DNA from 2 places in the Streptomyces sp. Ac-502 genome. Region 2 is predicted to be linked to the other one. Evidence: predicted binding sites of a transcription regulator. Region 2 holds the regulator's gene; the other holds the start of a gene.
The links. The regulator HrcA, encoded in region 2, represses chaperone genes, less so after heat shock. The targets are predictions, from matches to a motif close to TTNGCACTCNGNNNNNCNGAGTGCNAA.
Positions count from the first base shown of each region.

Region 1: the regulator HrcA is predicted to act here: its motif matches at 1,504-1,530, upstream of groES (co-chaperone GroES).

Region 1 is NZ_JBHFFO010000001.1:4,890,403-4,905,038, forward strand. It holds gene groL (chaperonin GroEL) at 1-943, opposite strand, end outside; gene groES (co-chaperone GroES) at 1,050-1,358, opposite strand; gene ACEXOX_RS21935 (response regulator transcription factor) at 2,196-2,876, shown strand; gene ACEXOX_RS21940 (sensor histidine kinase) at 2,917-4,248, shown strand; gene ACEXOX_RS21945 (LCP family protein) at 4,508-5,716, shown strand; gene ACEXOX_RS21950 (FtsW/RodA/SpoVE family cell cycle protein) at 5,767-7,302, shown strand; gene ACEXOX_RS21955 (THUMP-like domain-containing protein) at 7,368-8,651, shown strand; gene ACEXOX_RS21960 (hypothetical protein) at 8,585-8,950, opposite strand; gene ACEXOX_RS21965 (hypothetical protein) at 9,123-9,479, opposite strand; gene tsaD (tRNA (adenosine(37)-N6)-threonylcarbamoyltransferase complex transferase subunit TsaD) at 9,592-10,734, opposite strand; gene rimI (ribosomal protein S18-alanine N-acetyltransferase) at 10,727-11,260, opposite strand; gene tsaB (tRNA (adenosine(37)-N6)-threonylcarbamoyltransferase complex dimerization subunit type 1 TsaB) at 11,314-11,973, opposite strand; gene ACEXOX_RS21985 (hypothetical protein) at 12,060-12,626, shown strand; gene ACEXOX_RS21990 (hypothetical protein) at 12,729-13,001, opposite strand; gene tsaE (tRNA (adenosine(37)-N6)-threonylcarbamoyltransferase complex ATPase subunit type 1 TsaE) at 13,143-13,679, opposite strand; gene ACEXOX_RS22000 (alpha/beta fold hydrolase) at 13,770-14,636, opposite strand, start outside.
Region 2 is NZ_JBHFFO010000001.1:3,878,653-3,893,288, forward strand. It holds gene ACEXOX_RS17595 (hypothetical protein) at 140-958, opposite strand; gene ACEXOX_RS17600 (OsmC family protein) at 1,156-1,584, shown strand; partial or broken gene ACEXOX_RS17605 (16S rRNA (uracil(1498)-N(3))-methyltransferase) at 1,680-2,422, opposite strand; gene ACEXOX_RS17610 (nitronate monooxygenase) at 2,419-3,570, opposite strand; gene dnaJ (molecular chaperone DnaJ) at 3,850-4,986, opposite strand; gene hrcA (heat-inducible transcriptional repressor HrcA) at 4,987-6,003, opposite strand; gene ACEXOX_RS17625 (MBL fold metallo-hydrolase) at 6,256-6,990, shown strand; gene ACEXOX_RS17630 (DUF3097 domain-containing protein) at 7,019-7,852, shown strand; partial or broken gene ACEXOX_RS17635 (Uma2 family endonuclease) at 7,830-8,418, opposite strand; gene ACEXOX_RS17640 (Uma2 family endonuclease) at 8,525-9,115, opposite strand; gene hemW (radical SAM family heme chaperone HemW) at 9,215-10,447, opposite strand; gene ACEXOX_RS17650 (SpoIIE family protein phosphatase) at 10,582-12,933, opposite strand; gene ACEXOX_RS17655 (HAMP domain-containing protein) at 13,191-14,636, shown strand, end outside.

The DNA of each region.
Region 1 (14,636 bases), 1.0 Mb from region 2:
CCAGACCGGCCTGGTCGAGCTTGAGGCCGACCTCCTCGGCGATGACGGTCGCGCCGGTCAGCGCGGCCATGTCGCCGAGCATCGCCTTGCGGCGGTCACCGAAGCCGGGCGCCTTGACGGCGACGGCGTTGAACGTGCCGCGGATCTTGTTGACGACCAGGGTCGACAGGGCCTCGCCCTCGACGTCCTCGGCGATGATCAGCAGCGGCTTCGAGGAGCCGGCCTGGATGACCTTCTCCAGCAGCGGCAGCAGGTCCTGGATCGAGCCGATCTTGCCCTGGTGGATCAGGATGTACGGGTCCTCCAGGACCGCTTCCATCCGCTCCTGGTCGGTGACCATGTAGGGCGAGAGGTAGCCCTTGTCGAAGGCCATGCCCTCGGTGAAGTCCAGCTCCAGACCGAAGGTGTTGGACTCCTCGACGGTGATGACACCGTCCTTGCCGACCTTGTCCATCGCCTCGGCGATCAGCTCGCCGACCTGCTTGTCCTGGGCGGACAGACCGGCGACGGCGGCGATGTCGGACTTCTCGTCGATCGGGCGGGCGGTCGCGAGGAGGTCCTCGGACACGGCCTTGACCGCGGCGTCGATGCCCTTCTTCAGGGCGGCCGGGGAAGCGCCCGCGGCGACGTTGCGCAGACCCTCACGGACCAGCGCCTGCGCCAGCACGGTGGCGGTGGTGGTGCCGTCACCAGCGATGTCGTTGGTCTTGGTCGCCACCTCCTTCACCAGCTGCGCGCCGAGGTTCTCGTACGGGTCGTCGACCTCGACCTCACGGGCGATGGTCACACCGTCGTTGGTGATGGTCGGGGCGCCGAACTTCTTGTCGATGACGACGTTGCGGCCCTTGGGGCCGATCGTCACCTTCACGGTGTCGGCAAGCTTGTTGACGCCGCGCTCAAGGGCGCGACGGGCGTCCTCGTCGAACTTCAGGATCTTCGCCATGAGTTACGTGTCCTTAGTCGTTCTCTGCAACGAACTGCGCCCCGGGAAACCGGTTGTTTAGACGCGGGAACCAGGGGCGCAGATCTAGGCAATCTTCGATGGTGAATTACTTCTCGATGATCGCGAGCACGTCGCGCGCCGAGAGGACGAGGTACTCGTCGCCGTTGTACTTCACCTCGGTGCCGCCGTACTTGCTGTAGAGAACGACGTCACCCACCTTGACGTCGAGCGGCAGGCGCTCGCCGTTCTCGAAGCGGCCCGGACCCACGGCGAGGACGGCGCCCTCCTGGGGCTTCTCCTTCGCGGTGTCGGGAATGACCAGGCCCGAAGCCGTGGTCTGCTCGGCGTCGAGCGGCTGGACCACGATGCGGTCCTCAAGCGGCTTGATGGCAACCTTGGAGCTGGCGGTCGTCACGATCCGACCTCCCCTTCGGAGATCTCACGGGGTTAACTGTCTGAGGTGGCGACCAGGTCGATCCGTCGTCGCGGGTGCCGGACCTGCCCGTCGCTGTGTTTGGCACTCCCCGGTGGAGAGTGCCAGAGCCGAGACTATGACGCGGTTAGCACTCGGTCAAGCGGAGTGCCAATGCGCCTTCGGCGCGTCTTTCCGGGGTGGGGTGGCACGGGGCCACCTTGCCCAGGTGGGGGGCTTGGCAATCCTGGCTTCGTGGTGCGCTTCGCGCGTTGGTGTGGTGTTGACGTTTGGCTCGCATTGCTTGCGTTGTGGTGGCGGGGGCGCGCAGGGGGCCAACTCCTCGGCACCGTGCACGTCCTCGTCAGGAACATTGGGAACCCAGATACCCGGCTGCCTGCGGGGATGGCCCCCTACACGCCCCCTCCGGCCGGATTGGCGAGCCGAGGTCGGTGGGGGAGTTTTTCGATCACCCTGGTGCCCGCCCTCCTGGGGGTGAGGCGCACGAGGTGGAGGCGGGAAGGCAGCGCGACTGGCTTGGCCGTATGCCATGGGCCCGGGCTTGGTTTGTGAAAGCGCCTCGCCCGATCGCTCCGATAGTCGCCGGACGGCCAGGGCTCGGGGACACGTAGGGGGCTCCCCGCAGGCAGCCGGGTATCTGCGTTCCCTTATGTTCCTGACGTGGACGTGCACGGTGCCGTGGGGGCACCCCCGGCCGAAGGCTGGGGGAGAGTGACCCCTGCGGGGCCCCGAGCCCCCACCCACCGGCCTTACCGCGCAAAACGCGAGCACCCACCAGGCGCACCCCGGGAATATAGGCGGAACCGGGACAATGAGTTCATGCACATACTGGTCGTGGAGGATGAAGAGGGGCTTGCCGACTCCTTGCGGCGGGGGCTGGCTGCTGAGGGGCACTGGGTGGATGTGGCCCGGGACGGGCATCGGGGGCTGGAGTTGGCGCTGGCCGGGGCGTATGACGCGATCGTGCTGGATGTGATGCTGCCGGGGCCCAGTGGGTACGAGATCTGTGGGCGGCTGCGGCGTCGGGACGACTGGACGCCGGTGCTGATGCTGACCGCCAAGGACGGCGAATACGACGTGGCCGAGGGGCTGGACGCGGGCGCCGACGATTATCTGACCAAACCGTTCTCGTTCGTCGTGCTGCTCGCCCGGTTGCGCGCGCTCACCCGTCGCGGGCGTGCTGCCGAGCGGCCGCGCACCTTGCAGAGCGGTGATCTGACGCTGGACGCCGACGCCCGGCGCTGTCGTCGTGGCGATACCGAGATCGAGCTGACCGCCCGCGAGCTGGGCGTGCTGCGCTGTCTCATGGCGGGCGAGGGGCAGGCGGTCGCCAAGCGGGACATTCTCGACGAGGTGTGGGACTCGCCGGCCGACGTGGACCCGAACATCGTCGAGGTGTACGTCTCGTCGCTGCGCAAGAAGGTGGACGTGCCGTTCGGCCGCCATTCCATCCGTACGGTGCACGGCACGGGGTACCGGATGGCGCCCGATGACGGCTGAAAACCGCCGTCGGGCCCGGTTCCGGGCCAGGCCCGCTTCCATGCGCGGCCGCACCGCCGCGGCCGCGGCGCTCGCGATGGGCCTCGTGCTGGCTGTCGGGGGTGGCTGGCTGTATGTGTTGTTGCGGGCGAATCTTCTGGACAACACCACCAGTCGTACTGAGGTGGCGGCCCGTAAGGTCGCCGCGCAGGCGGACACGGGCGCCCTGCCGGAGGTGCTGCCTTCGCCCGCCGAGGGCGTCGACCTGGTGCTGGTCCTGGACGCGGCGGGCCGGGTCGTCGCCACCAGTCTCCGTACCGCTGATCCGCTCGCCGCCGAATTGAGGGGCTTGCGTCCCTCCCCGGGACAGGACTCCGCCGATCGCGTGCTGACCGGCTCGCCCGCCGCGGCGGCGGGCGGTACGCGTGCGGACGTGGTGGTGGTCCGGGCGTCGCCGCCCGGCGGCAGCGGGCAGGAGCGGTACGTGTACGCCGTGACCGTGCTCTCGGACGTGGACGCCGCGACCCACGCCATCGGCGTGGCCCTGCTGGCCAGCGCCCCGCCGCTGATCGCGCTGGCCGCCGCCATCGCGTGGGCGGTGACCGGGCTGGCGCTGCGCCCGGTGACCGCCATCAGGACCGAGCTGGCCGCTGTGAGTGAGAGCGAGCTGGACCGGCGGGTGCCGGACCCGGCGGGCGGTGACGAGATCGCGCTGATGGCCCGTACGGTCAACGCCACCCTGGACCGGCTGGAGCAGGCCGTCACCCGGCAGCGCCAGTTCGTCGCGGACGCGTCGCACGAGCTGCGCAATCCGATCGCGGCGGTGCGGTCCCGGCTGGAGGTGGCGCTCGCGGGCGGGGCCGGCGGCCGCGACGGTGAGCATCAGGAGTCCGTACGCGCGGCGCTCCGGGACACCGAGCGTCTCCAGCGGATCGCCACCGACCTGCTGCTTCTCGCGCGGCTCGACGCGCATGCCCCGCGTGGTGCGGAGCCGGTGGATCTGGCGCTGCTGGCGGCGGAGGAGGCCGCGCGCCGTCCGGTGGGCGGTGGGCCGCGGCTGGTCGTCGAGGCCGGTGAGCCCGTTCCCGTGCGGGGTGATCCGGCGCAGCTGGAGCGTCTGCTGACCAATCTGGTCGACAACGCGCTGCGGTATGCGGCGTCCGAGGTGCGGGTCGTGGCGCGAAGGGCTGGGGAGGGGGACGGGCACGATGGGGGTGTGGGTCAGGGCGTGCTGGAAGTGGTGGATGACGGGCCCGGTGTCCCGGAGGCGGACCGGGGGAAGGTTTTCGAGCGGTTCGCCCGGCTCGACGCGGCGCGTGACCGGGAGACCGGCGGTACGGGGCTGGGGCTGGCCATCGCCCGGGGGTCGCCCGCGCGCACGGCGGGGATCTGACCGTGCGGGGGCGGGAGGACGGGCGCGCCGGTGCCCGCTTTGTGGCCGTGTTGCCCGTACGGCCTGGTGGGCAGGGGCGGTCCGGGGGCTTCTGACGGGGGCGGCCTGGCTGAAAGCCGCTCCTGAGCGGTTCTTCAGGACTTTCAGGCTTTCTTCAGTGGCGGGCCGCCAGCCTGTTCGGATGAAGCACCGTCGTAGGCCCACCGCTCCGGACACCGCCCGCCCGCGAGGGCGCCGGCACCGGTCCCGGCGTCGTGTCGTGTTGCGCAGGCTGGCCCTGTGCGTCGCCGTGCTCCTGCTGGGCACGGCGGGCGCCGGCTGGTACTTCTACCAGGATCTCGCCGCGCGGATCGGCTCGTCGCGGGCGCTCGGCGACGGGGCGCCCAGATCGTCCGGCGGGGCGGTCAACATCCTGCTGATGGGGCTGGACAGCCGTAAGGACCAGAACGGGAACGACCTGCCGAAGGACGTGCTGGCGAAGCTGCACGCGGGCGCCTCGTCCGACATCGGCGGCTACAACACCAACACGCTGATCCTGCTGCACGTGCCTGCCGGTGGAGGGCGGGCGACCGCGTTCTCCGTGCCGCGCGACGATCTGGTGGACATCCCAGGGCACGGCAAGGACAAGATCAAGAAGGCGTACGGGCTGGCCAAGGCCGCGACGGAGGAGCGGCTCGCGCGGCAGGGCGTCACCGATCACGACCGGCTGGAGCACGAGGGGCGGGAGGCCGGGCGGCGGGCGCAGATCGCGACGGTGCGTGCCTTCCTCGGTGTGCCGGTCGACCACTTCGCCGAGGTGAACCTGGTGGGGTTCCTGCACATCGCGGACGCGCTCGACGGCGTACCGGTGTGTCTGAAGCACGCGGTGCGGGACCGGTACTCGGGTGCCGACTTCCCGGCCGGGCGGCAGACGCTCGACGGGCCGCAGTCGCTGGCCTTCGTACGGCAGCGGCACGGGCTGCCCGCGGGCGACCTGGACCGTACGCGCCGCCAGCAGGCGTTCCTCGCCTCCGCCACGCACAAGCTGAACTCGGCCGGCACCTTCACCGACCCGCTGCGGCTGCTGAAGCTGACGGACGTCGCGCAGCAGGACCTGGTGATCGACGAGGGCTGGGACCTGCTGTCGTTCCTCCAGCAGGCGAAGAACCTTTCGGGAGGGAATGTACGATTCACCACGCTGCCCGTGGAGGGCTTCGCCACGCATCACGGTGAGGACGTGAACCGGGTGGATCCGGACAAGATACGGCGGCTCGTCGCCCGCGAAACCAGGCCGGAGGCCGACCGTTCCGCCGCTCCCACCAGCGGCGACGCGCCAGACAGCGGGTCTGTCGCACCCCGGTCGGCTGTGGGAACCCTGCAACCGTCACCCACGTCTTCCTCATCGACGGTGGAGTCCGGCTCCGGAGCGGAACGTTCCGGGCAGACGGCTCCCATGATGGACGGCGGAGGCATCCCGTGCGTGGACTGACGAGCTCTCTCCGGCCCCTAGGAGGGCCGGAGAGCGACGCCGAGCGCACCATGACGTTCGCCGCTCTCGCCCAGGCCCCGAACCGGCGGCGTACGGAGATGTGGCTGCTCGCCTTCGCCGTACTGATCACGGTCTTCGGCTACACGTACACCGGTCTGTCGATGAACGGCCGGGTGCCCGCCGGGCTGCCCGGCTTCGCCGCCGCCGTCTTTTTCATGGCGCTCGTCCCGCACCTGGTCGTGCGCCGCTTCGCACCGCGCGCCGACCCGCTGATCCTGCCGCTCGCCACCCTGCTGTCCGGCATCGGCCTGGTGCTGCTGAACCGCCTCGACATCACGTACGCGGCCAAACCCAGCCTGCACATGACCCCGGCGGCGGGCGGGCAGCTGGTGTGGACGGTCATCGGGGTGGCGGTCTGTACGGCCGCGCTGATGCTGCTGCGCGACCACCGCTTCCTCCAGCGGTACATCTACCTGACGATGGCCGTCGCGCTGGTGCTGCTGATGGCCCCGGCGTTCTTCCCCGGCGACACGTTCGGCGCCAAGCGGTGGATCTTCGTGGGGCCGCTGTCGTTGCAGCCCGGCGAGTTCGTGAAGATCATGATCGCGGTGTTCTTCGCGGGCTACCTGACACTCAACCGCGACGCGCTCGCCCTCTCCGGGCGCCGCGTCATGGGCGTCCAGCTGCCGCCGGGACGCCAGCTCGGGCCGATCTTCACCATCTGGGTCATCAGCCTCCTGGTGCTGGTCTTCGAACGCGACCTCGGCACCTCACTGATCTTCTTCGGCCTCTTCGTGATCACCCTCTACATGGCCACCGAGCGCACCAGCTGGGTGCTGTGCGGCCTGGCCATGGCGGTGATCGGCGCCGCCGTCGTCGGCTCGACCGAACCGCACGTCAAGGGGCGGGTGATGGCCTGGCTGCACCCCATGGACATTTTCCTGCCCGAGAAGGAGCGGCCGCCGGGCCTGATATCCGAGCAGGCCGCACAGGCGCTGTTCAGCTTCGGCAGCGGCGGCATCAGCGGTACGGGCCTGGGCCAGGGACACCCCGAACTGATCGGCTTCGCGGGCAACAGCGACTTCATCCTCACCACCGTCGGCGAGGAACTGGGCCTCGCCGGCGTGATGGCCGTCCTGATCCTGTACGTTCTGCTCGCCCAGCGCGGCCTGCGCGTCGGCCTCACCGCCCGCGACCCCTTCGGCAAGCTGCTGGCGGTCGGCCTGGCCAGCTCGCTGCTGCTCCAGGTCTTCGTCGTCGCGGGCGGCGTCACCGGGCTGATACCCCTGACCGGCAAGGCACTGCCCTTCCTGGCCAAGGGCGGGTCCTCACTCGTCGCGAACTGGGTCATGGTCGCGCTGCTCATCCGCATCAGCGACAGCGCGCAGCGCCGCCGCGAGCCGGTGGGAGAGCCGACCGGACGGCGCGGGCGGCGTGGACGGCGCGCCGCACGCGCCGCGACGGACCTGGACGCCACCCAGGCCACTCCCCGCGTGAACCCGGCCGCCCTGCCCGCCCCGGTCCTGCCCCGGAACGGCGGCCCCGCCCCCGGCCACGGCCGCCGCGCCCGCCGCTCACGCGGCTGACCGCGCCCCGTCACCACCGGCCCCCTTCGGCCCCCTCCGCTCCGAGCCGCGCGCGCTGGCCCACAATGGACCGGGTGAACCAGGCGAACGACCTCGACTCCTTCTCCGCGCTGCACACGCCCGAAGGCCAGGCCCTGCTGGCCGAACTGCGCGACCACGACCCGGCCGACGAACTGGCGACCGCGACCCGGCTGCGGCGCGACCACCCGGCACCGCTGGTCTCCGCCGCGCTGGGACAGGCGCGGCTGCGCCAGCGCGCCGCGGCCAAGTTCGGGGCGGACGCCGCGCGCATGTACTTCACGCCCAACGGCGTCGAACAGTCCACGCGCAGCACGGTCGCCGCCCACCGCGCCACCCGTCTCGCCGCCCTCGGCGTCCGCACGCTCGCCGACCTGTGCTCCGGCATCGGCGGCGACGCCATCGCCCTGGCCCGCGCCGGCATCCACGTGCTGGCCGTCGACCGCGACCCGCTGGCCTGCGCGGCGGCCCGTGCCAACGCGGAGGCGCTGGGGCTGGCCGACCGGATCGAGGTGCGCTGCGCGGACGTCACCGAGGTGGACACCTCGGCGTACGACGCGGTGTTCGTCGACCCGGCGCGGCGCGGCGGGCGGGGCGGGCGCGGCGGGCGGATCTTCGACCCGGAGGCGTACTCGCCGCCGCTGTCCTGGGCCGTCCAGGCCGCCCGTACGGCGCCGCACGCCGCCCTGAAGATCGCGCCGGGCATCCCGCACGAGATCGTCCCCGACGAGGCGGAGGCGGAGTGGATCTCCGACGGCGGCGACGTGAAGGAAGCCGTCCTGTGGTTCGGCACCACGCCCGGCGCGCGCCGCGCCACGCTCCTGCCCGCCGGTGACTTCCTGCTGGGCACCGGCCTGCCCGACCCCGAGCCGGGCCCGGTCGGCCGCTGGCTGTACGAGCCGGACGGCGCCGTCATCCGCGCGCATCTCGTCGCGGAGGTCGCCCAGCAGGTGGACGGCCGCCTGATCGACCCGACCATCGCCTACGTCACGGCCGACGAGCACCGCCCGACCCCGTACGCCACCGCGTACGAGATCACCGACACGCTCCCGTTCAACGTCAAGAGGCTCCGGGCACTGCTGCGCGAGCGGGGCGTCGGGGTCGCCGTGATCAAGAAGCGGGGTTCGGCGGTCGAGCCCGAGGAACTGCGCAAGAAGCTGAAGCTCTCCGGCCCGGACACCTGCGTCATCTTCCTGACCCGGGTCGCGGGCGCGCCCACGATGCTCCTGGGCCGGGAGGCCCCGCGGCCGCGACGGACTGACGCCTACGCCCGGTCCGTCAGCTCCTCCGCGAACACCTGCGACAGGGGCTGCGGGCCGACGTACTGCTGACAGGTGCACTGCCCCGGCTCGTACGCCACCGGCTTCTTCTCCGCGTCCCAGGCCGTCGGCACCTGGACCGCCTCATGGCACCTGCCCTGCTTGTCGTGCTTGGCGAGATGGTGCGTACACCCGCACACCGCCTCCGGCGGCCGCTGCGCCGCCTCCAGTTCCAGCCGCTCGCGCCGCGTACTCTCCAGCCGCTCCATCTTCCGCGCGTGCCGCGTACTCATCGCCTTCCGCCCGACATCCGCGACCTTCGCGAAACCCCCCGCCATGAAGAACGCGAACACCCACCAGATCCAGTTCACCGCTTGCCCCTCCCCGTCAACGCATATGTGAGCTATGGCCAGGGTATGACCTGGTGTCAGGAGAGAGGTGGGGCAGGGCGTTGGTCAGAGGCCCTCGAACGGCGGAATGATCCGTGTGACGGCAACCAGCTTGCTTCGGGGAAGCGGTAGGAGAAAGAAGTAGCCGCCTGCCTCAGGACGTTTCCCGCGCCACGGCGGCGTGGGCGGCGTCGAGGATGCGGCCCAGTTCGGCCACCGCGCTCCGGGCCTCTTCCACATTGTCGGTGGCCACGGCCAGGTCCTCCAGTTCCCGGAACCTGGCGGCGATCCGTGGGTGACGCTGGATGTGCGCGTAGACGGCCCACTGCATCGTGAAGCGGCGCAACGGCAACAGGTCGGACCCCTGTCGCACTTGGTCGGCGGCCTGCGACAGTCCGCGGGTGAAGGTCGGCAGGGCCACAGGCGCGATCCGCGCCACGGCCTCACGCAACAGCGTGATCGATGCCTGTGGCTGTGGGATGAGGGGGCTCTCGGAAGCGCTGACGGCCATCGGTTCTCCCGTGGGCGGGGTTCTGGGCCGTGGGCCCAGAGTAGCCAGCGGGCACCAGGACGCTTCATGCGAACGAGTGGCGCGGCATGTGCCGTGAGGCGTGTCGCGCCCCCTACGAGTACAGGTTGTCCTTGCTCAGCTCGTGGAAGTGGTCGTGGTCATGACCGTGGCCGTGACCGTGCGCATGGCCGTGGCCCCCGTGGGCGTGGTCCGGGGCCGGTACGTGCGGTTCCGTCACCGGCAGGGAGGAGTCGGCCGGGAGGTCCCAGGCGGAGGCGGGGCGGTTGCGGGCGACCATTTCGGCGCCGAGGGCGGCGACCATGGCGCCGTTGTCGGTGCAGAGCTTGGGGCGGGGGACGCGCAGGGTGATGCCCGCCTTCTCGCAGCGGTGCTGGGCCAGCGCGCGGAGGCGGGAGTTGGCGGCGACGCCGCCGCCAATCATCAGGTGGTCGACGCCGTTGTCCTTGCAGGCGCGTACGGCCTTGCGGGTCAGGACGTCGACGACCGCTTCCTGGAAGGACGCCGCGACGTCCGCGACCGGGACCTCCTCGCCCGCGGCGCGCTTCGCCTCGATCCAGCGGGCGACGGCCGTCTTGAGGCCGGAGAAGGAGAAGTCGTAGACGGGGTCGCGGGAGCCGGTCAGGCCGCGCGGGAAGCGGATCGCCTCCGGGTCGCCCTCGCGCGCGTAGCGGTCGATGACCGGGCCGCCCGGGAAGCCCAGGTGCAGTACGCGGGCGACCTTGTCGAACGCCTCGCCCGCCGCGTCGTCGATGGTCGAGCCGAGGGGGCGTACGTCGGAGGTGATGTCGGGGGCCAGCAGGAGCGAGGAGTGGCCGCCGGAGACCAGCAGGGCCATCGTCGGCTCGGGCAGGGCGCCGTGCTCCAGCTGGTCTACGCAGATGTGCGAGGCGAGGTGGTTGACGCCGTAGAGCGGCTTGCCGAGGGCGTAGGCGTACGCCTTGGCCGCCGAGACACCGACGAGCAGGGCGCCCGCCAGGCCGGGGCCGGCGGTGACCGCGATGCCGTCGAGGTCGGACGCGGCGACGCCGGCCTCCTTCAGGGCGCGCTGGATGGTGGGGACCATCGCCTCCAGGTGCGCGCGCGAGGCCACCTCCGGGACGACGCCGCCGAAGCGCGCGTGCTCGTCGACGCTGGAGGCGACGGCGTCCGCGAGGAGCGTGTGGCCGCGCACGATGCCGACGCCGGTTTCGTCGCAGGAGGTCTCGATGCCGAGGACGAGCGGTTCGTCAGCCATGGGTCCGGTTTCCTTGCGCGGGGGGTGGGGAGGAGGGGGCTTCGTCGGCCGGCTCGGGGGCGGAATCGGCCGGGGATTCGGAGGGGGACTCGGTGGTACGGCGCATGACGAGGGCGTCCACGTTGCCGGGCTGGTAGTAGCCGCGCCGGAAGCCGATCGGCTCGAAGCCGAACCGCTCGTACAGGCGCTGCGCCCGGGTGTTGTCGACGCGCACTTCGAGCAGCACCTCGGCGCATTCGAAGGCGGTGGCGGCGGACAGCAGCTCGGTCAGCAGCCGGGCGCCGAGGCCGGAGCCCCACTGGTCGCGGGCGGTGGCGATGGTCTGGATGTCGCCGGTGCCGTCGACGGCGGCCAGACCGCCGTAGCCGACCAGGCGGCCGTCCCGTTCGGCGACGAGGTAGCGGCGGTTGGCGGCCGGGCCGCGCGCGTGCGCCAGCTCCGACCAGAACATACCCGCCGACCAGGCGTCCTCCGGGAACAGCTCGCCTTCCAGCTCCAGTACGGGCGCGATGTCCCACCAGCGCATCTCGCGGAGTACGGCGCCGTCCCGCGCGCCGTCGGCGGCAGCCACCCGTGCGGTCACTTCGGGGTGACCACCTTGTAGTTGGCGGGCACCTGCGCGTCGGGGCGGCGCAGGTACAGCGGCTGCGGCGGCAGCAGCTCCTCGCCGCGCGCCAGCTTCTCGGCGGCCAGCGCGGCGAGCGCGCCCGCGGACTGGTGCTCCGGGCCGCCGTCCCGTACGCCGGTGAACGTGCCGGCGTACAGCAGCGCGCCCGCGCCCACCGACGGCAGCGCGCCGGCCTCGTCGGCGATGTCCGCGGGGCGGTCCACGGCGGGCTCGGTGAGCCGCGTGCGGGCGTCGGCGTAGCGCGCCCAGTAGACCTCCTTGCGGCGGGCGTCGGTCGCCACCAGGAACGGCTCGTCGAGCCCGGCGGCGTACGCGATGCCGTCCAACGTGCACAGGCCGTGCACCGGCACGTCGAGCGCGGCCCCGAACGTCGCGGCCGTGACGAGACCGACCCGCAGGCCCGTGTACGGGCCGGGGCCGACGCCGACGACGATGTCGCTGACCGCGCCGAGTTTCACGCCGGCTTCGGCGAGGACCCGGTCGACGGCGGGCAGCAGCAGTTCGCCGTGCCGGCGGGCGTCCACCTGGCGCTCCTCGGCGAGGACGCGGGAGCCGTCGTGGACGGCGACGGTGACGGCGGGGGTTGCGGTGTCCAGAGCAAGCAGCAGCACGCCTCCAAGACTACGGCGCGGCCGCGGGTGCCTCGCCGGGTGCTACCGTCACCCGTAGTCACGCGCGTACGAAAGGTGGCACGGCGGTGTCCGCAAAGAGCAGTTCGATCGTCACCGCTCTGACCACGGTTGCGCTCGCCGCCGTCGGTTTCCTGGCCTACCAGGCGTCCGCCTCGGCCCCCGACCACACCACCCCCGGCAAGCAGCCGTCGTCGACCGCGAGCCCGGCCCCGGGCAAGGGCAAGGACGGCGCGGACCGGCAGAAGACCGAGGTGCCGGTGCCGGCCGACTCGGGCGAGGGCGAGCGGGTCGTCTACGCGCTGGGCGCGCGGCGGGTGTGGCTGGTCACGGCGGACGGCAAGGTGAAGCGGACGTACGAGGTCACGCCGAGCACCGTCAGCCCGGCCCCGGGCACGTACAAGGTCAGCGGCCGGACGCTGAAGCTCACCGGCTCCGACGGGGTGCCGGTCGAGCACGTGGTGCGTTTCGCCATGGCCGACGGCGTGGTGGTCGGCTTCAGCGCGGCGGTCGACGGCTCGATGCCGGACCCGAACGCGACGAAGAAGACCGGCGGCATCCGCGAGGCGCGTGCGGACGGCACGGCGATGTGGGACTTCGCGCTGCGCAATACGAAGGTCGTCGTCGTGAAGTGAGCCGGGGCGTGAGCCCGCGCGGAGTTTGAGCTTGCGCCGGGTTGTGAGTCGGCGCGGGGCGTGCGCCCCCGCCGTTCCCCGTTACGCCGCCGCCGTTCCCCGCTATGCCGCGTCGCGTGCTTCCGTACCGTGCGTCCGCGCGCCGTGCGGGCCCGGACCGGTGTCCTCCCGCACGGCGTCGCGCGCGTCGCCCTCGGGGCTCTCGGCACCCTCGGTGTTCTCGGGGTCTTCCGCGGTCTCGGCCCGGGACGGCGGCTGCGGGGGCGTGGACACCGCGCTGGCCGCGGCGCACGCCGCCAGCAGCTGGTTCATGGTCGGCGTCGGTTCGGCCGCGCCGTTGCGGACCGCTGCGGTGACGGGCTGGTGGGCCGACATGGATGCCTCCCGTGGCTCCTGGGCAAGCGGGCGTAGTTAGGCAGACCTAACCGGCTCTCTCTTCACCCATGTGACCACGTTCGGCGCCGCGCGCGCAACATCTTCCCGACGGCTTGTCGGAAACTACCGCACGGGTGCCCCCTACGACCCGGCCAGCACCGTCAGGTCCACGTCCGCCCAGCGCGCCCCGACACCGCGCACCGTGACCTCGCGCACGTCGTCCTCGTCCGGCGCCTCCCCGTCGGCGGGCGCGGCGGGCGCGTCCGCGCCGACGGCGCGCTCGATGACCACGTGCAGCCGGTCCTCGGACAGCTCCTCGACCTTGCCGTCGCCCCACTCCACGACCACCACCGACTCGGGCAGCGACACGTCGAGGTCCAGGTCCTCCATCTCGTCCAGGCCGCCGCCGAGCCGGTACGCGTCCACGTGCACCAGGGCCGGGCCGTCGGCCAGCGGCGGGTGCACCCGGGCGATCACGAAGGTCGGCGAGGTGACCGCGCCGCGCACGCCGAGGCCCTCGCCCAGCCCGCGGGTCAGCGTCGTCTTGCCCGCGCCCAGCTCCCCGGTCAGCAGCACCAGGTCCCCCGGGCGCAGCAGCCCGGCCAGTGCGCGGCCCAACTCCTGCATGCGCAGGGGTGACTTGACGGTTACGTGCTCGATCGTCTCGGTGGCGCTCATGCGCCGATGGTACGGCGCGCACAACCGGCATTTCGAACCCGTCCGCGGCGGACGGACGCCGCCGGACCCACCGGCCCGGCGGCCGCGCGGCTACGCCCGCGCCGACCGGGCAGCCGCCGCCGTCGCCGCCGCCCGCTCGATCAGGGTCTCCAGATGGCCGCTGACCACCTCGGGGCGCTCCAGCATCACCAGGTGGCCCGCCCCCGCCTCGCACACCGACTCCGCGCCCGGCAGCAGCCCGGCGATGGCGTCGCTGTGGTCGGACGGGGTGATCAGGTCCCGGTCGCCCGCCAGCACCAGCGCCGGTACGGGGTCGAAGGCGACCAGCGCCTCGGTCTTGTCGTGCACGGCGAAGGCCGGGAAGAACTCGGCGACGACGTCGATCGGGGTCGCCTCGATCATCCGCTCGGCGAACCGCGCCACCCCCGGGTCCACCTCTTTCGGCGTACCGAAGGAGTAGCGCTTGACCAGCCCGGCGAAGAGGTCGGCGGTCGCCCGGCGGCCCTTCTCGACCAGCTCGCTCTGCGCGCCGAGCGCCTTGAGCACGCCCGGCGCGAAGCGGTGGAACGCCTTGACGCCCAGCGACGGCAGCCCGAAGGCGACCTCGCTGAGCCGGCCCGCCGAGGTGCCGATCAGGGCCACGCCGACCACCCGCTCCGCGACGTACTCCGGGTACTGGTCGGCCAGCGCCATCACCGTCATACCGCCCATGGAGTGCCCGACCAGCACGATCGGCCCCTCGGGCACGGCGGCGTCCAGCACCGCCTTCAGGTCCCGGCCCAGCAGCTCGATGGTGACCGGTTCGGTGCCGTCGCGCTGGGCCCGGCCGCGCTCCGAGCGGCCGTGGCTGCGCTGGTCCCAGTGGACGCTGCGCACCGCGCCGCGCAGGGCCGCGCGCTGGAAGTGCCAGGAGTCCTGGTTCAGGCAGTAGCCGTGGCTGAAGACGACCGTGGGCGC
Region 2 (14,636 bases):
GCCGGGCCGCCCGTACCGCGCCGTGTCACATCACCATCACGTCTATGGGACCGGATGTTACCGGGCCGCCCGCGCGGGGCGGTGCGGCGGCCGGGGTACGGAGCGGGTGCGGCGGCCGGGAGGAGAGGGGCGAGCGGGGTCAGTGGTGCGCTGCCCAGGTGTGCTGCTGGTCGGGGTCTTGCTGGTTCTGGTGGTCGTCGTTCTGCTTGTCGTCGTTCTGATGGTCGTCGTTCTGCCCGCCGTCGTGGCCGTCGCCCTGGCCGTCGTGGTCATGGGAGTCGTCCGTGCAGGTGTCGCTGGGGGACGGGTCCGGGTCGGGATCGGGGTCCGGGCCGGGGGCGGGCGCCGTGACGGTGACCGTCACCGGCGGCGTGTCCGGCGGATCGTCGGTCGGGTCGTCGGACGTATGGCCGCTGCTGGGCGGCTGGACGGTACGGGTCACGGTCGGCCGCTGACTGCCGGTCGGCTCGTCCGCGTCGCAACTGCCGAGCACGCTCACCCGGAAGACGACCTGCCCGGCGACGCGCGCGGTCAGATTGCCCCGTACGCAGCGCCCGTCCACCCCGGAGGTGACCCGCCCGGTGATGGTGATGTCGCTGCCCCGGGCGGTCTGTCCCTGGCAGTCGACGATGGCGACCGACTTCTGTTGCGCGGTGGCCGTCGGGTTCACAGTGGCCCGCTGATCGCCCTGGAGCGTCGCCGTACAGCTCAGCCAGCTCACGTTCACGCCGATGCGCTCCAGCGCGCGCGTCCCCGCCTGGTCGGTGGTGACGGCGACCGACGAGGTGTTCAGCCCGCCCGCGGGCTCGCAGGCGGACACCCCGACGATCGCGGCGCCCACGGTGCCCGCCACCGCGAGCAGCCTGCCGCGCCGGGTCCGGCGGGACCGGCACCGGCCGGTCCGCGCGTACCGCTCCCGCCCGTGCCGTACGTCTCGTAAGCGCCCTATGGCCCGCATGCCCGGCAGCTTCCCACCGCCGCAGGCGGACCGACAGCCCCGGCTCGGCCACTGTGCGCCGGTCCCGTACGGGCTCGCGTTCCGGCTCGTACGGAGTGCGGCGCTCCGGCTGTCCGGGGCCCGCGGCACACCGCGCCGGCTTCACTAAGCTGATCGTGCACAGCCCGCCGTCACCCCACGACCAGGAGTCATCCACCATGGCAACGACCCGCACCGCGCAGACCCACTGGGAAGGCAACCTGATGGAGGGCAAGGGCAGCGTCGCCCTCGCCTCCTCCAACGTCGGCACCTTCGACGTGAACTGGCCGGCCCGCGCCGAGCAGCCGAACGGCGTCACCAGCCCCGAGGAGCTGATCGCGGCGGCCCACTCGTCCTGCTACTCGATGGCCTTCTCGCACGGCCTGGCCGGCAAGGGCTACACCGTCGCCGCGCTGGACACCAAGGCCGACGTGACCTTCCAGCCGGGCGAGGGCATCACCGGCATCGTGCTGACCCTCAAGGCCAGCGTGCCCGGTCTGTCCGAAGAGGACTTCCAGGCCGCGGCCGAGGACGCGAAGAAGAACTGCCCGGTGAGCCAGGCGCTGGCCGGCGTCAAGAACATCACCCTCCACGCCGAGCTGGTCTGATCCGGCGGCAGCGGTGAGCGGCGGAGCCGCGGCGTCACGCGCGCCGCGGCCCCGCCGCCGTCCGTCGCCTCTCCCGCGCCGACCAGAGGCCCGGGTCAGCTCCAGCGGCCGGTACGGCCCAGCAGCAGCGCGGTGGCCGCCGTACCCGCCGTCGACGTCCGCAGTACGCTCCATCCGAGCCGGTACGCCTTGGCGCCCGCCTCCTCGAAGGCCGCCAACTCCTCCGGCGACACGCCCCTTCGGGGCCGACCACGAGCACGATCCGCCCGCTCGACGGCAGTTCGGCGGCGGCCAGCGGTGCGCTGCCCGCGTCGCGGTCCTCGTGCAGTACGGCGGCGAACTCCGCCTCCGCGAGGAGAGCCGCGACCTGCTTCGTCGACATCGGGTCGGCGACCTCGGGAAAGCGCAGCCGGCGTGCCTGCTTGCCCGCCTCGCGGGCGGTGTTGCGCCACTTGGCGAGGGACTTCGCGGCCCGCTCGCCCTTCCACTGCGTGATGCACCGGGACGCGGCCCACGGGACGATGGCGTCCACGCCGGTCTCCGTCATGGTCTCCACGGCCAGTTCGCCGCGGTCGCCCTTGGGGAGCGCCTGGACGACGGTGATGCGCGGCGCCGGCTCCGGTTCGGTCTGCGTACCGGTCACCTCGACGACGAGGCGGTCCTTGCCCTCGGCGGCCCGCACCACGCCCACCGCGCCGCTGCCCTGCCCGTCCGTCAGCACCACGGGTTCCCCCGCACGGAGCCGCCGTACGGAGACCGCGTGCCTTCCCTCGGGACCGTCCAGCACGGTCTCCCCCGTACCCGGGACGCTCTCGACGAGAAACACCGGCGCCGTCACAGCACACCTCCCGGCTCACCCGGGAGCCCCGGACCGGCCTGACAGCTCTCCTGCGCGCCGGACCCGCGCACGTCGTCCCGGCCCGATCCGGCGCGTGCCGCCTCCAGTTCGGCCACCAGCACCTCGACCAGCTGCCCGGCCGGCATCTCCCGCGCCATCCGGTGCCCCTGGCCCGCCCACAGGGCCATGCCCTGCGCGTCACCGGTCTTGGCGGCGGCCTTGCGCAGGCCCGAGGTGAGGTGGTGGACGGCCGGGTAGGCGGCCGGGGCGTACGGGCCGTGCTCGCGCAGGAAACGGTTCACCAGGCTGCGGGCCGGGCGCCCGGAGAAGGCCCTGGTCAGCTCGGTACGCGTGAACAGGGGGTTGGTCATCGCCTGCTTGTGCAGCGGGTTCGCGCCCGACTCCGGGGTGACCAGGAACGCCGTACCGAGCTGCGCCATCGACGCGCCCGCCGCCAGCACCGCGGCGATCTGCGAGCCACGCATCAGACCGCCCGCCGCGACGATCGGTATCTGCACGGCCTCCCGCACCTGCCCGATCAGCGACAGCAGTCCGACCCCGGCGCCGGTGCCGTCGGCCTGCGGGTCGTCGCGGTGGGTGCCCTGGTGGCCGCCGGCCTCTATGCCCTGGACACAGACCGCGTCGGCGCCGGACCACTGCGCGGCCTGCGCCTCGGCCGCCGTGGTGGCGGTGACGATCGTGAACGTGCCGACTTTGGCGAATCCGTCGAGAACGGCGCGCGACGGACACCCGAAGTGGAAGGAGACGACCGGCACCGGGTCCTCGCGCAGGATGGCGAGCTTCGCCTCGTACCCGTCGTCGACGCCTTCGTACGGGTCGACGTCGTCCAGCGCGGTCTCGTACCAGGCCGACTCGCCCGCGAGCTGCTCACGGTAGACCTCGACGGCCGCGTTCTCGGCGAGCGAGGGCTGCGGCATGAAGAGGTTCACGCCGAAGGGGCGGTCGGTGAGCCCGCGCAGCTGTTTGATCTCCTGATACATGCCGTCCGCGGTCTTGTACCCGGCGGCCAGGAAGCCGAGTCCGCCGGCTCCGCTGACGGCGGCGGCCAGCTCCGGGCGGGCGACGCCGCCTGCCATGGGGGCCTGCGCGATCGGATAGCGGCAGAGATCGGTCAGCGCTGTGGGCATGACCACATCGTGTCACGCCGCACGCGGGGACCCGAACCGGGCCCGGACCCACCAAGATCAAACACGTCCGGCGATCAGGGCAGTTCGGGCAGGGGCCCGGGGCATCAGGGGCACCGGACGGCGAACGGCGGCCGGGCTCCTGCCCGACCGCCGCCGTATGCCGTACGGGGGTCACCGCCCGTTGAAGGCGTCCTTCAACCGCGAGAACAACCCCTGCTGCCCCGGCCGACAGCGCCTGCCCGGAGGACAACCCCCGGACCCCCGGGCACAACGACACGCCTACCGCCCGTTAAAAGCGTCCTTCAACCGCGAGAACAACCCCTGCTGCCCCGGCTGGAACTGTCCCGTCGGGCGTTCCTCGCCGCGGAGCTTCGCGAGGCGCCGCAGCAGTTCCTCCTGCTCCGCGTCCAGCTTGGACGGCGTGATGACCTCGACGTGCACGATGAGGTCGCCGCGCCCGTTGCCGCGCAGATGCGTGACGCCGCGGCCGTGCAGCGGGATCGACTGGCCGGACTGGGTGCCGGGCCGGATGTCGATCTCCTCGATGCCGTCCAGCGTCTCCAGCGGGCACTTGGTGCCCAGCGCCGCCGCCGTCATCGGGATGGTGACCGTGCAGTGCAGGTCGTCGCCGCGCCGCTGGAACGTCGGGTGCGCCAGTTCGTGGATCTCCACGTACAGGTCGCCGGCCGGGCCGCCGCCGGGGCCGACCTCGCCCTCGCCCGCGAGCTGGATGCGGGTGCCGTTGTCCACACCGGCCGGGATCTTGACCGTCAGCGTGCGGCGCGAGCGGATGCGGCCGTCACCGGCGCACTCCGGGCACGGGGTCGGCACGACCGTACCGAAGCCCTGGCACTGCGGGCACGGCCGCGAGGTCATGACCTGACCCAGGAAGGACCGGGTGACCTGCGAGACCTCACCGCGGCCGCGGCACATGTCACAGGTCTGCGCCGAGGTGCCCGGCGCCGCGCCCTCGCCCGAACAGGTCGTACAGACGACGGCGGTGTCCACCTGGATGTCCTTGGTGGTCCCGAAGGCCGCCTCGTCCAGTTCGACATCCAGCCGGATCATGGCGTCCTGGCCGCGCCGCGTACGGGACCGCGGTCCGCGCTGCGACGCCGTGCCGAAGAACGCGTCCATGATGTCGGAGAAGTTGCCGAAGCCCGCGCCGAAGCCGCCGGCCCCGCCGCCGCCACCCGCCTGCGAGAGGGGGTCGCCGCCGAGGTCGTAGACCTGCTTCTTCTGCGGGTCCGACAGCACCTCGTAAGCGGCGTTGATCTCCTTGAACCGCTCCTGGGTCTTCGGATCGGGGTTCACATCCGGGTGCAGCTCGCGGGCCAGCCGCCGGAAAGCCTTCTTGATCTCGTCCTGCGAGGCATCGCGTCGTACGCCCAGGACCGCGTAATAGTCCGTGGCCACTTACGACTCCGCGAGGATCTGTCCGACGTAACGTGCCACTGCGCGTACCGCTCCCATCGTTCCGGGGTAGTCCATGCGGGTCGGTCCGACCACGCCGAGTTTGGCGACTGCCTCGTCGCCCGAACCGTAGCCGACCGCGACGACCGATGTGGACGTCAGGCCCTCATGGGCATTCTCATGCCCGATGCGTACGGTCATGCCGGAGTCCTTGGCCTCCCCCAGCAGTTTGAGGAGCACCACCTGCTCCTCCAGGGCCTCCAGCACCGGCCGGATGGTCAGTGGGAAATCGTGCCCGAAGCGCGTGAGATTGGCGGTACCGCCGATCATCAGCCGCTCCTCGGTCTCCTCCACCAGAGTCTCCAGCAACACCGACAGGACTGTCGAGACCGTGCCCCGGTCCTCCTGCTCGAAGGAGTCCGGGAGATCCTGCACGAGCTGCGGCACGTCCGTGAACCGCCGCCCCACCACGCGGCTGTTCAGCCGCGCCCGCAGGTCCGCCAAGGAGGTCTCGCCGAACGGCGCCGGACAGTCCACCATGCGCTGCTCGACCCGGCCGGTGTCCGTGATCAGGACCAGCATCAGCCGGGCCGGTGCCAGCGACAGCAGCTCCACGTGCCGCACCGTGGACCGGGTCAGCGACGGGTACTGCACGACGGCGACCTGCCGCGTCAGCTGCGCCAGCAGCCGTACCGTACGGCCCACCACGTCGTCGAGGTCGACGGCGCCGTCCAGGAAGTTCTGGATGGCGCGTCGCTCGGGGCTGGAAAGCGGCTTGACGCCGGCCAGCTTGTCGACGAAGAGGCGGTAACCCTTGTCCGTCGGGATGCGCCCGGCGCTGGTGTGCGGCTGGGCGATGAAGCCCTCGTCCTCCAGCGCGGCCATGTCGTTGCGGACCGTGGCGGGTGAGACACCGAGCTGGTGCCGCTGGGTCAGCGCCTTGGAGCCGACCGGCTCCTCGGTCCCGACATAGTCCTGGACGATGGCGCGCAGCACTTCGAGCCTGCGTTCACTGAGCATCGCGCACACCTCCAGTCCGGCCGTGTCACCGGCGCGCGGCCGGGTTCTTCCGGGTCGTCTTCCCTGGCACTCATCAGGGCCGAGTGCCAGACCCTGACCAAGTGTACGGCCGGGTCGCACGGGCAGGGCAAGGGCGGCGGTACCGGAGTCGCGCTCCGGGGTCCCGCGAAACGCGTACCCCGGGCACCGGCGGGCACTCTGAATCCCCCGGTCCGGCGGGCAACGCTATCGCGATACGGCTAGCGTCGCGGTATGCGTACGACTTGGGAAGAGGCGGGGTGGGAACGGCTCGGCGCGGGCGTCGGGCGGCGCCGGATGCCGGGCTGGGACGAGACGGCCGGTGCCGTCGTCGGCTCGTCCGGCGTGCTGATCGTCGACACCGGCGCCACCCTCCGCGACGGCGCCGAGCTGCGTCGGCAACTGCGCGACATCGCGGGACGGAACGTGACACATGTCGCGCTGACCCATCCCCACTTCGATCATGTGCTGGGCGCCGCGGCCTTCGCGGGCGTCCAGGTCTTCGGCGCGGCCGGGCTCGACGAGTTCCTGCCGCGCGCCCGGGACGACCTGCGGCGCGACGCGGTGTCGCACGGCGTGGACCCGGACGCCGCCGCGGAGGCCGCCGACCTCCTCGTCCGCCCGCACCACCTGGTCTCCGGCGAACGCACCGTCGACCTCGGCGACCGGCAGGTCGTGCTCGCCAACGTCGGCCCCGGCCACACCGCGTACGACCTGGTCGTCCTGGCCCCCGGCACGCACGGCTCGCCCCCGGTCGTCTTCTGCGGCGACCTGGTCGAGGAGTCCGGCGCGCCCCAGGCCGGGCCGGACGCGGTCCCCGGCCAGTGGCCGGCCGCCCTGGACCGGCTGCTGGCCCTCGGCGGCGAGGACGCGGTGTACGTGCCCGGGCACGGAGCTGTCGTGGATGCCCGATTCGTCCGTGACCAACGCGACGCGCTGAGCCGCCGCTTCGGCGTGTCGCGGCACTGACCGGCCATCCCTTCTTATCGTCTGTCCAATGCGCAGCAGAGAGTACGGCCCGGACCTCACCCCGCCGTGGAAGAAGCAGCAGCCGGCCCCCGAGGTCGAGGCCGAGCCGGACCTCGTCGTCGAGGAAGCCGTCACGGGGTTCTGCGGCGCGGTCGTCCGCTGCGAGAAGACCGCCGAGGGCCCGACCGTCACCCTGGAGGACCGCTTCGGCAAACACCGGGTCTTCCCGATGCCCCCGCGCGGCTTCCTCCTGGACGGCAAGCCCGTCACCCTAGTACGGCCCTCTTCGCGCCCCGCGGCGCGCGGACCGGCCCGTACGGCGTCCGGCTCGCTGGCCGTCCCCGGCGCCCGCGCACGGGTCGCCCGCGCCGGGCGCATCTACGTGGAAGGGCGCCACGACGCCGAGCTGGTGGAACGCGTCTGGGGCGACGACCTGCGCATCGAGGGCGTCGTCGTCGAATACCTCGAAGGCGTCGACGACCTCCCGGCCATCGTCCGCTCCTTCTCCCCCGGCCCGGACGCCCGCCTCGGCGTCCTCGTCGACCACCTCGTCCCCGGCTCGAAGGAGTCCCGCATCGCGGCCTCCGTCACGGACGAGAACGTCCTGGTCGTCGGCCACCCGTACATCGACGTCTGGGAAGCGGTGAAACCGTCCGCGGTGGGCATCCCCGCCTGGCCGTCCGTCCCCCGCGGCCAGGACTGGAAGACGGGCGTGTGCCGGGCTTTGGGCTGGCCGGAGAACACGGGCGCGGCCTGGCAGCGGATCCTCGCCTCGGTCCACTCCTACAAGGACATCGAACCGGCGCTGCTGGGGCGAGTGGAGGAACTGATCGACTTCGTCACGGCCGGGAGTGCGGCTTAGCGTCGGGGAGGGTCTGGAACTCGCTGGTGTCCATCTCGATGCCGAGGATGTCCAGTGGCAGCGCATCACCGAACTTGGTGATGCGCTGCACCGAGTAGTCGGCGTCCTCGCCGCTGCCGCCAGGCTCGGTGAGGAGGACGCACTGAGCCATGATGGGGTCGATGATCAGGTAGGCGGGGATGTCGCCTGCGGCGTAGATGTTGCGCTTGAGGCGGTAGTCGCGGTCGACGCTGTTCTTCGAGACGACTTCGACGAGCAGCGTGACCAGTTCGGGGGCAGCAGCCGTCCCGATTCAGGTCCGGCATCGCGATCCAGCACGACGAGGTCCGGCTGCGGCTCACTGGTTTCGCGCAGGAGGTCGATGTCCTGCGTCTGGAGACAGTCCCATTTCTGGTCCGGGATCTGTCGCAACACCCTCAACACGATCCGGTTGTGCACCAGATCAGGGCCGGCCATCATCACGATTTCCCCCGCAGGAGCTCCGCCTTGAATTCTTCGGGAACCTCAAGTTCGTCGAAGAACGTGACGAGGGGGTGAGTGATCGGTCGGTCGTCCACAGCCGTCATCTCCGTGGTCCTCCGCTTCACGCCGTCGCCCATGAGTACGACAGCAGGTCAGGAAGCAGCGTAGGGCGATCCGCGCGGGAAGCACCTGATTCACCCCGTCGAGTGATCAGCGCGGCCGGTGATACCGCCCGATACCGGGGAGGGTCGGGAACTCGCTGGTGTCCAGCGTGACATCCAGCAGCTCCAGGGGCACGGCCTCGCCGAACTTGCTGATCCGCTCGACCCGGTAGTCGGCGTTCTCGCCCTCGCCGTACGGTTCGGTGAGCAGGCGGCACTCGGCCACCGTCGGATCGATGATCAGGTAAGCGGGCACCTTGCCCGCCGCGTAGACGGACCGCTTGACGCGGTAATCGTGGTCGACGCTGGACCGGGAAACGACCTCCAAGAGGAAGGTCACCACCTCTGCCGGGATCAGGCGGCCCGGCCCCGCGAAGGCGTCCCGCGGCAGTACCACCAGGTCGGGCTGTGGCTCACTGGTCTCCAGCGGGAACGAGACGTCTTGTGTCTGCTTACGCTGCCAACGCCGGTACGGAATTTGTTCCGCCACGGACACGACGATGTCGTTGTGGACCCAGTCGGGCTCCGCCGTCATCACGATGTTCCCTCTGAGAAGCTCCGCTTTGTACCCCTCCGGAACTTCCAGTCGACGGAAGATTTCGGTGGCATCGGTGATCAGCCGGTCATCCACAGCGGTCAGCTCCGTGGTCCTCCACATCCGCCGCGTACGTTGGCGGCAGCTTATGGACAGCGTAGGCAGTCGGACTGGGCTACGGCGGGCATTCACCCGGCCGAGTGATCAGTCCACCAGGTCCCGCACCACCGCGTCCGCCAGCAGGCGTCCGCGCAGGGTCAGGACGGCGCGGCCCTGTTCGTACGGGGCGGGTTGCAGGAGGCCGTCGGACAGGGCTCGGGCGGCGGCCTTGGCGCCGGCCGGGGCGAGGAGGTCGAGGGGGCAGCCGGCCGCGAGGCGGAGTTCGAGGAGGATGCGTTCGACGCGACGGTCCTCGTCGGAGAGGAGTTCGCGGCCCGCGCCCGGGGACCGGCCCTCGGCGAGGGCCTGTGCGTACGCGCCGGGGTGCTTCACGTTCCACCAGCGGACGCCGCCCACGTGGCTGTGCGCGCCGGGACCCGCGCCCCACCAGTCCGCACCCGTCCAGTACAGCTCGTTGTGGCGGCAGCGGCCCGCCTCCGTCGTGGCCCAGTTGGAGACCTCGTACCACTGGAAGCCGGCCGCTGACATCGCCTCCTCGGTGATCAGGTAGCGGTCCGCGTGCACGTCGTCGTCGGTCATCGGGACCTCGCCGCGCCGGATCCGGCGGGCCAGCTGGGTGCCCTCCTCGACGATCAGCGCGTACGCGGAGACGTGGTCGGGCGCCGCGCCGAGCGCCGCGTCCAGCGTGGCCCGCCAGTCGTCGTCGGACTCGCCGGGCGTCCCGTAGATCAGGTCCAGGTTGACGTGTTCGAAGCCCGCCGCGCGCGCCTCGGCGACGCAGGCTTCGGGGCGGCCCGGGGTGTGCGTACGGTCCAGGATCTTCAGGACGTGCTGCCGGGCGCTCTGCATGCCGAAGGAGATCCGGTTGAAGCCGGCCTCCCGCAGTTCGGCCAGGTAGCGCGGGTCGACGGACTCCGGGTTGGCCTCGGTGGTGACCTCGGCGCCGTCCGCCAGCCCGAACTCGTCACGGATCGCGGCGAGCATCCGCCCCAGGCCGGCGGCCGGGAGCAGGGTCGGTGTGCCGCCGCCGACGAAGACCGTCTCGACCGGCCGGGGGTCGTCGCCGAGCACCTTGCGGGCGAGCCGGATCTCCTCGGCGACGGTGTCCGCGTAGTTCTCCCGCGAGGCGAGCGCGCCGCCCGAGCCGCGCAGCTCGGTGGCCGTGTACGTGTTGAAGTCGCAGTAGCCGCAGCGCGTCGCGCAGTAGGGCACGTGCAGGTAGAACCCGAGCGGCCGGGCGGCCGCCCCCGTCAGGGCGTGACCGGGCAGCGACCCGTCTTCGGGCATGGGCTCACCGTCGGGGAGTGCGGAAGGCATGTGGTCCATTGTCCGGCATCGGGCGGGGAGCGCGGGGAGCGCCTGCGGGCGGACGGTACGGAGGCGCGTGGTGGGCGGATCGTGCAGGCGCCGCCCGGCCGTCGCCGCCCGGCCGTCTCCGCCCGCCCCGTCCGCTATCGCTCTCCGGTCGCCTGGAGCACCAGCAGCGCCAGATCGTCGTCCGGCGGCGTGTCCGCGAACGCGTGCACCGCCCGCCGGATGTGCTCGGCGACCGCGGTGGCCCCCAGGCCGGTGCAGGCGGCGAGGTGGTGGGCCAGGCCGTCATCGTCGTCGAACTGGCGGTGGCCCGAGCGCCGCTCCGTCACCCCGTCCGTGACGCACAGCAGCGTCTCGCCGGGGGCCAGCTCGAAGGACTCGGACTCGTACGACGTGTCCTCCACCACTCCGACCAGCATCTGCGGCGCGGCGGCGATCCGTACCGCGCCGTCCGTGCCGAGGACCAGCGGCAGCGGGTGCCCGGCGCTGGCCAGGGTGCACCGGGCGCCCGCCGTGCCGTCGGCGTGCGGCACGATCTCGCCGTACAGGAGGGAGAGGAAACGGGTCTGCTCGCCCTCGGCGCGCAGTTCGAGGGACGGGTCCAGGCCGCTGCCCGCCGCCGCTACCGCCGCCGTCACGGCGGCCACCGAGTCGGCGGCCTCGCGCGCCATGGTCTTGTTGAGCCGGTCCAGCACCTCACCCACGCCGAATCCGTCGCGGGCCAGCAGCCGCAGGACGGGGCGGGCGAGGCCGGTGACCGCCGCGGCTTCCGGGCCGTTGCCGCACACGTCGCCGAGGGCGAAGCACCAGCGTCCGTTCCCGGCGTGGAACAGGTCCCAGAAGTCGCCGCCGGCCCAGGCGCCCTCCCGCGGCTCGTACACCACGGAGGACTCCAGGCCGGGAACGGCGGGCCGGCCCCTGGGCAGCAGGCGGCGCTGGAGCACCTGGCTGATCCGCTCCTGATTGCGGTACGCGCGGGCCGTGGCCAGGGCGCGGGCGACCCGGCGGGTCAGATCCTCTATGAGACCCACGACCTCGTCGGGGAAGCGCATCAGACCGGCCCGCCCGATCAGCAGCGTGCCCTGGTCGCGGCCGCCGGCCACCAGGCGGCAGGCCAGTGCGGCGCCTCCGGGCCCGTACCCGCTCGGCTCCTGCGGCCAGGGCCACGGCACGGCGGCCCCGGCGCCGTCCCGCTGCGGGCCGGGGGCCGGCGCCGTCGGCGGGTCCTTCTCCAGAGCCATCCGCAGGGCGTCGATGCGGCCCTCGCTGGAATGCCAGACGCGGGCGAGCCGCGGGGCCTCGCCAGCGCCCTCCCGGCCGCCGCCGTGCAGCCAGACCGCGCACCAGTCGGCGAGGCGCGGTACGACCAACTGGGCGGCGAGCAGCGCCACCTGCTCCTCGTCGAGCTGACCGGACAGCAGGTCGGACGCCTCCGCGAGGAAGGACAGGGCGCCGTGGTTGATCCAGTCCGCGTCGGTCCGGCGCGCCGGGGAGCGGCGGGCGGACGCGGGGGCGAGCAGTTCGGCGGCGCGCAGCCCGCGCTGCAGCTCCAGGTCGTGGTGGGAGAACCGGGCCGGTGGCCCGTAGGCACGGTGCCGCGGGCCGGCCGGGAGCCGGAACCACACGGTCTTCAGGTCGCGCCGGTACGTGATGCCCCAGGACTCGGCGACGGCGCCGACCAGTTGCAGGCCGTGGCCCCGGCTCTCGTTCACGGAGGCCGACTGGCGCGCCCGTACGGCGCGGGCGGGGTGGTGGTCGGAGACTTCGATGACGATCGCGGTGCGTGGGCTGTTCGGGGGTGCGTCCGGGGCTGGGGGCGTGTTCGGGTTCGGGGGCGTGTCCGAGTTCGAGGTGGCGTCCGGGTTCGGGGCTGCGTCATCGGCATCCGTAGCCGCGCCGGCGCCCGCTGTCGTGCCGACGCCCGTATCCGCTGCCGTACCCGCCTCCGTGCCCGCGTCCAGGTCCGTTTCGAGACGGCACAGCAGTTCCACGGTGGTGCCCGCGTGCACCACGACGTTCGTGACCAGCTCGCTGACCAGCAGGACCGCCTCGTCGGCGAGGCGGTCACCGAGGGCGTCCGCGCCGGGCAGCGACCGGGACACCCAGTCGGCCAGGACAGCCCGTACGAACTGCCGCGCCGCCGCGGCCGCACGCGGATTGCCGGGCAGGCTCGACCGGCGGACGCTGTCCCGCCCGTCGGTGGCGGGCCCGGCGCCGGGGCCGGAAGCCGGTCTGGAGGACGGGGCAGCGGAAGCCTCTACGGGAGCGGGTTCGGCGGGAGCGGGCTCCGCGGGCACGGCTTCGACGGGTGCGGCTTCGGCGGATCTCACCTCACCCTCCCCCGCCCCGGTGGCCGGATCCGTCGCATCCGTCACCCCCTCCCCGGTGGCCGGATCCGTCGCATCCGCCACCCCCGCCCCCATGGCCGCATCCGTCGCGCCGGCCGTCTCCCCGGCTGGGTCCGTGTCCGCCTCCGTGCGGGAATCCACCGGCCTGCCTCCCTCGGAACGAGCGTCGGTGAACTCCTCGTGAGGCCCGCCGGAAGCCGCCCCGCCGGGACCGCCGCGACCGGGGCGGAACGCCGCCCGGGCCACCGCGGCGCCCCGGGCCGGGGCGTCCCTGTCCGACGAAGTTGTCGTCCTCATTGAGCAACTCCCGAGCAGTTCCGCAATAGCGCCGAATACGCCACTCACAGAGTGACAGACTGAGCGCACCCATAAGCACCGAGTTACTGAAGTGGGGAGACATGGCGGTCGATTCGGCAGTGCCCCGAGTGTCCCTCGATCCGGGCGGTGACGTCGTGCGCGCCGCCGATCTCAGACCGCTGCTGACCGCTTTGACGTCGATGGCGGCCGGAGACTTCCGCACCCGGCTGCCGGTGGCCCAGGAAGGCCTGCTGGCCGAGCTGTCCGCGGTCTTCAACCAGACAGCTTCCCGCAACCAGCACCTGGCCGACGAGCTGTTACGCCTGCGGTCGGAGGTCGTGCGCCAGGGCCGGCTGGACGAACGGATGTCCGCCAGCCCGGGTCCCGGCACCTGGGCCACCTCCGTACAGGCCGCCAACGCCATCATCGACGCGCTGGTCATCCCGACCACCCAGGCCACCCAGGTGCTGGACGCGGTGGCGGGCGGCGACCTGACCCAGCGGGTGGACCTGCACGACGGCAACCGTCCGCTGCGCGGCGACCGCCGGCGCCTGGGCCGGGCGGTGAACCGGATGGTCGACCAGCTGTCGCTGTTCACCGGCGAGGTCACCCGGGTGGCCCGCGAGTCCGGTACGGAAGGCCGGCTCGGCGGGCGCGCCAAGGTGGCCGGGCTGTCCGGGAGCTGGCGGGACGTGACCGAGGCGGTCAACACCATGGCGGCCAGGCTGACCGCCCAGGTGCGGGACATCGCGCTGGTGACGACGGCGGTGGCGCGCGGTGACCTGACCCGGCAGGTGACGGTGGAGGCGGCGGGCGAGCTGCTGGAGCTGAAGCTGACCGTCAACACGATGGTCGACCAGCTCTCCGCCTTCGCCGACGAGGTCACCCGCGTCGCCCGCGAGGTCGGCACCGAAGGGCAGCTGGGCGGCCGCGCCCAGGTGCGGGGCGTGTCGGGCGTCTGGAAGGACCTCACCGACAACGTCAACTTCATGGCGTCCAACCTGACCAGCCAGGTGCGCAATATCGCCCAGGTGACCACGGCGGTGGCCAACGGCGATCTCAGTCAGAAGATCACCGTGGACGCGCGCGGCGAGATCCTCCAGCTGAAGCTGACCGTCAACACGATGGTCGACCAGCTCTCCGCCTTCGCCGACGAGGTCACCCGCGTCGCCCGCGAGGTCGGCACCGAAGGGCGGCTCGGCGGCCGGGCGCACGTACGCGGCGTGTCGGGCGTCTGGAAGGACCTCACCGACAACGTCAACTTCATGGCCGACAACCTCACCTCCCAGGTGCGCAACATCGCCCTGGTGGCGACGGCGGTCGCGGAGGGCGATCTGGGCCGGAAGATCACGGTCGAGGCGAAGGGCGAGATCCTGGAGGTGAAGTCGACGATCAACACGATGGTCGACCAGCTCTCCGCCTTCGCCGACGAGGTCACCCGCGTCGCCCGCGAGGTCGGCACCGAAGGCAACCTCGGCGGTCAGGCGCAGGTACGCGGCGCCTCCGGGGTGTGGAAGGATCTCACCGACAACGTCAACTTCATGGCG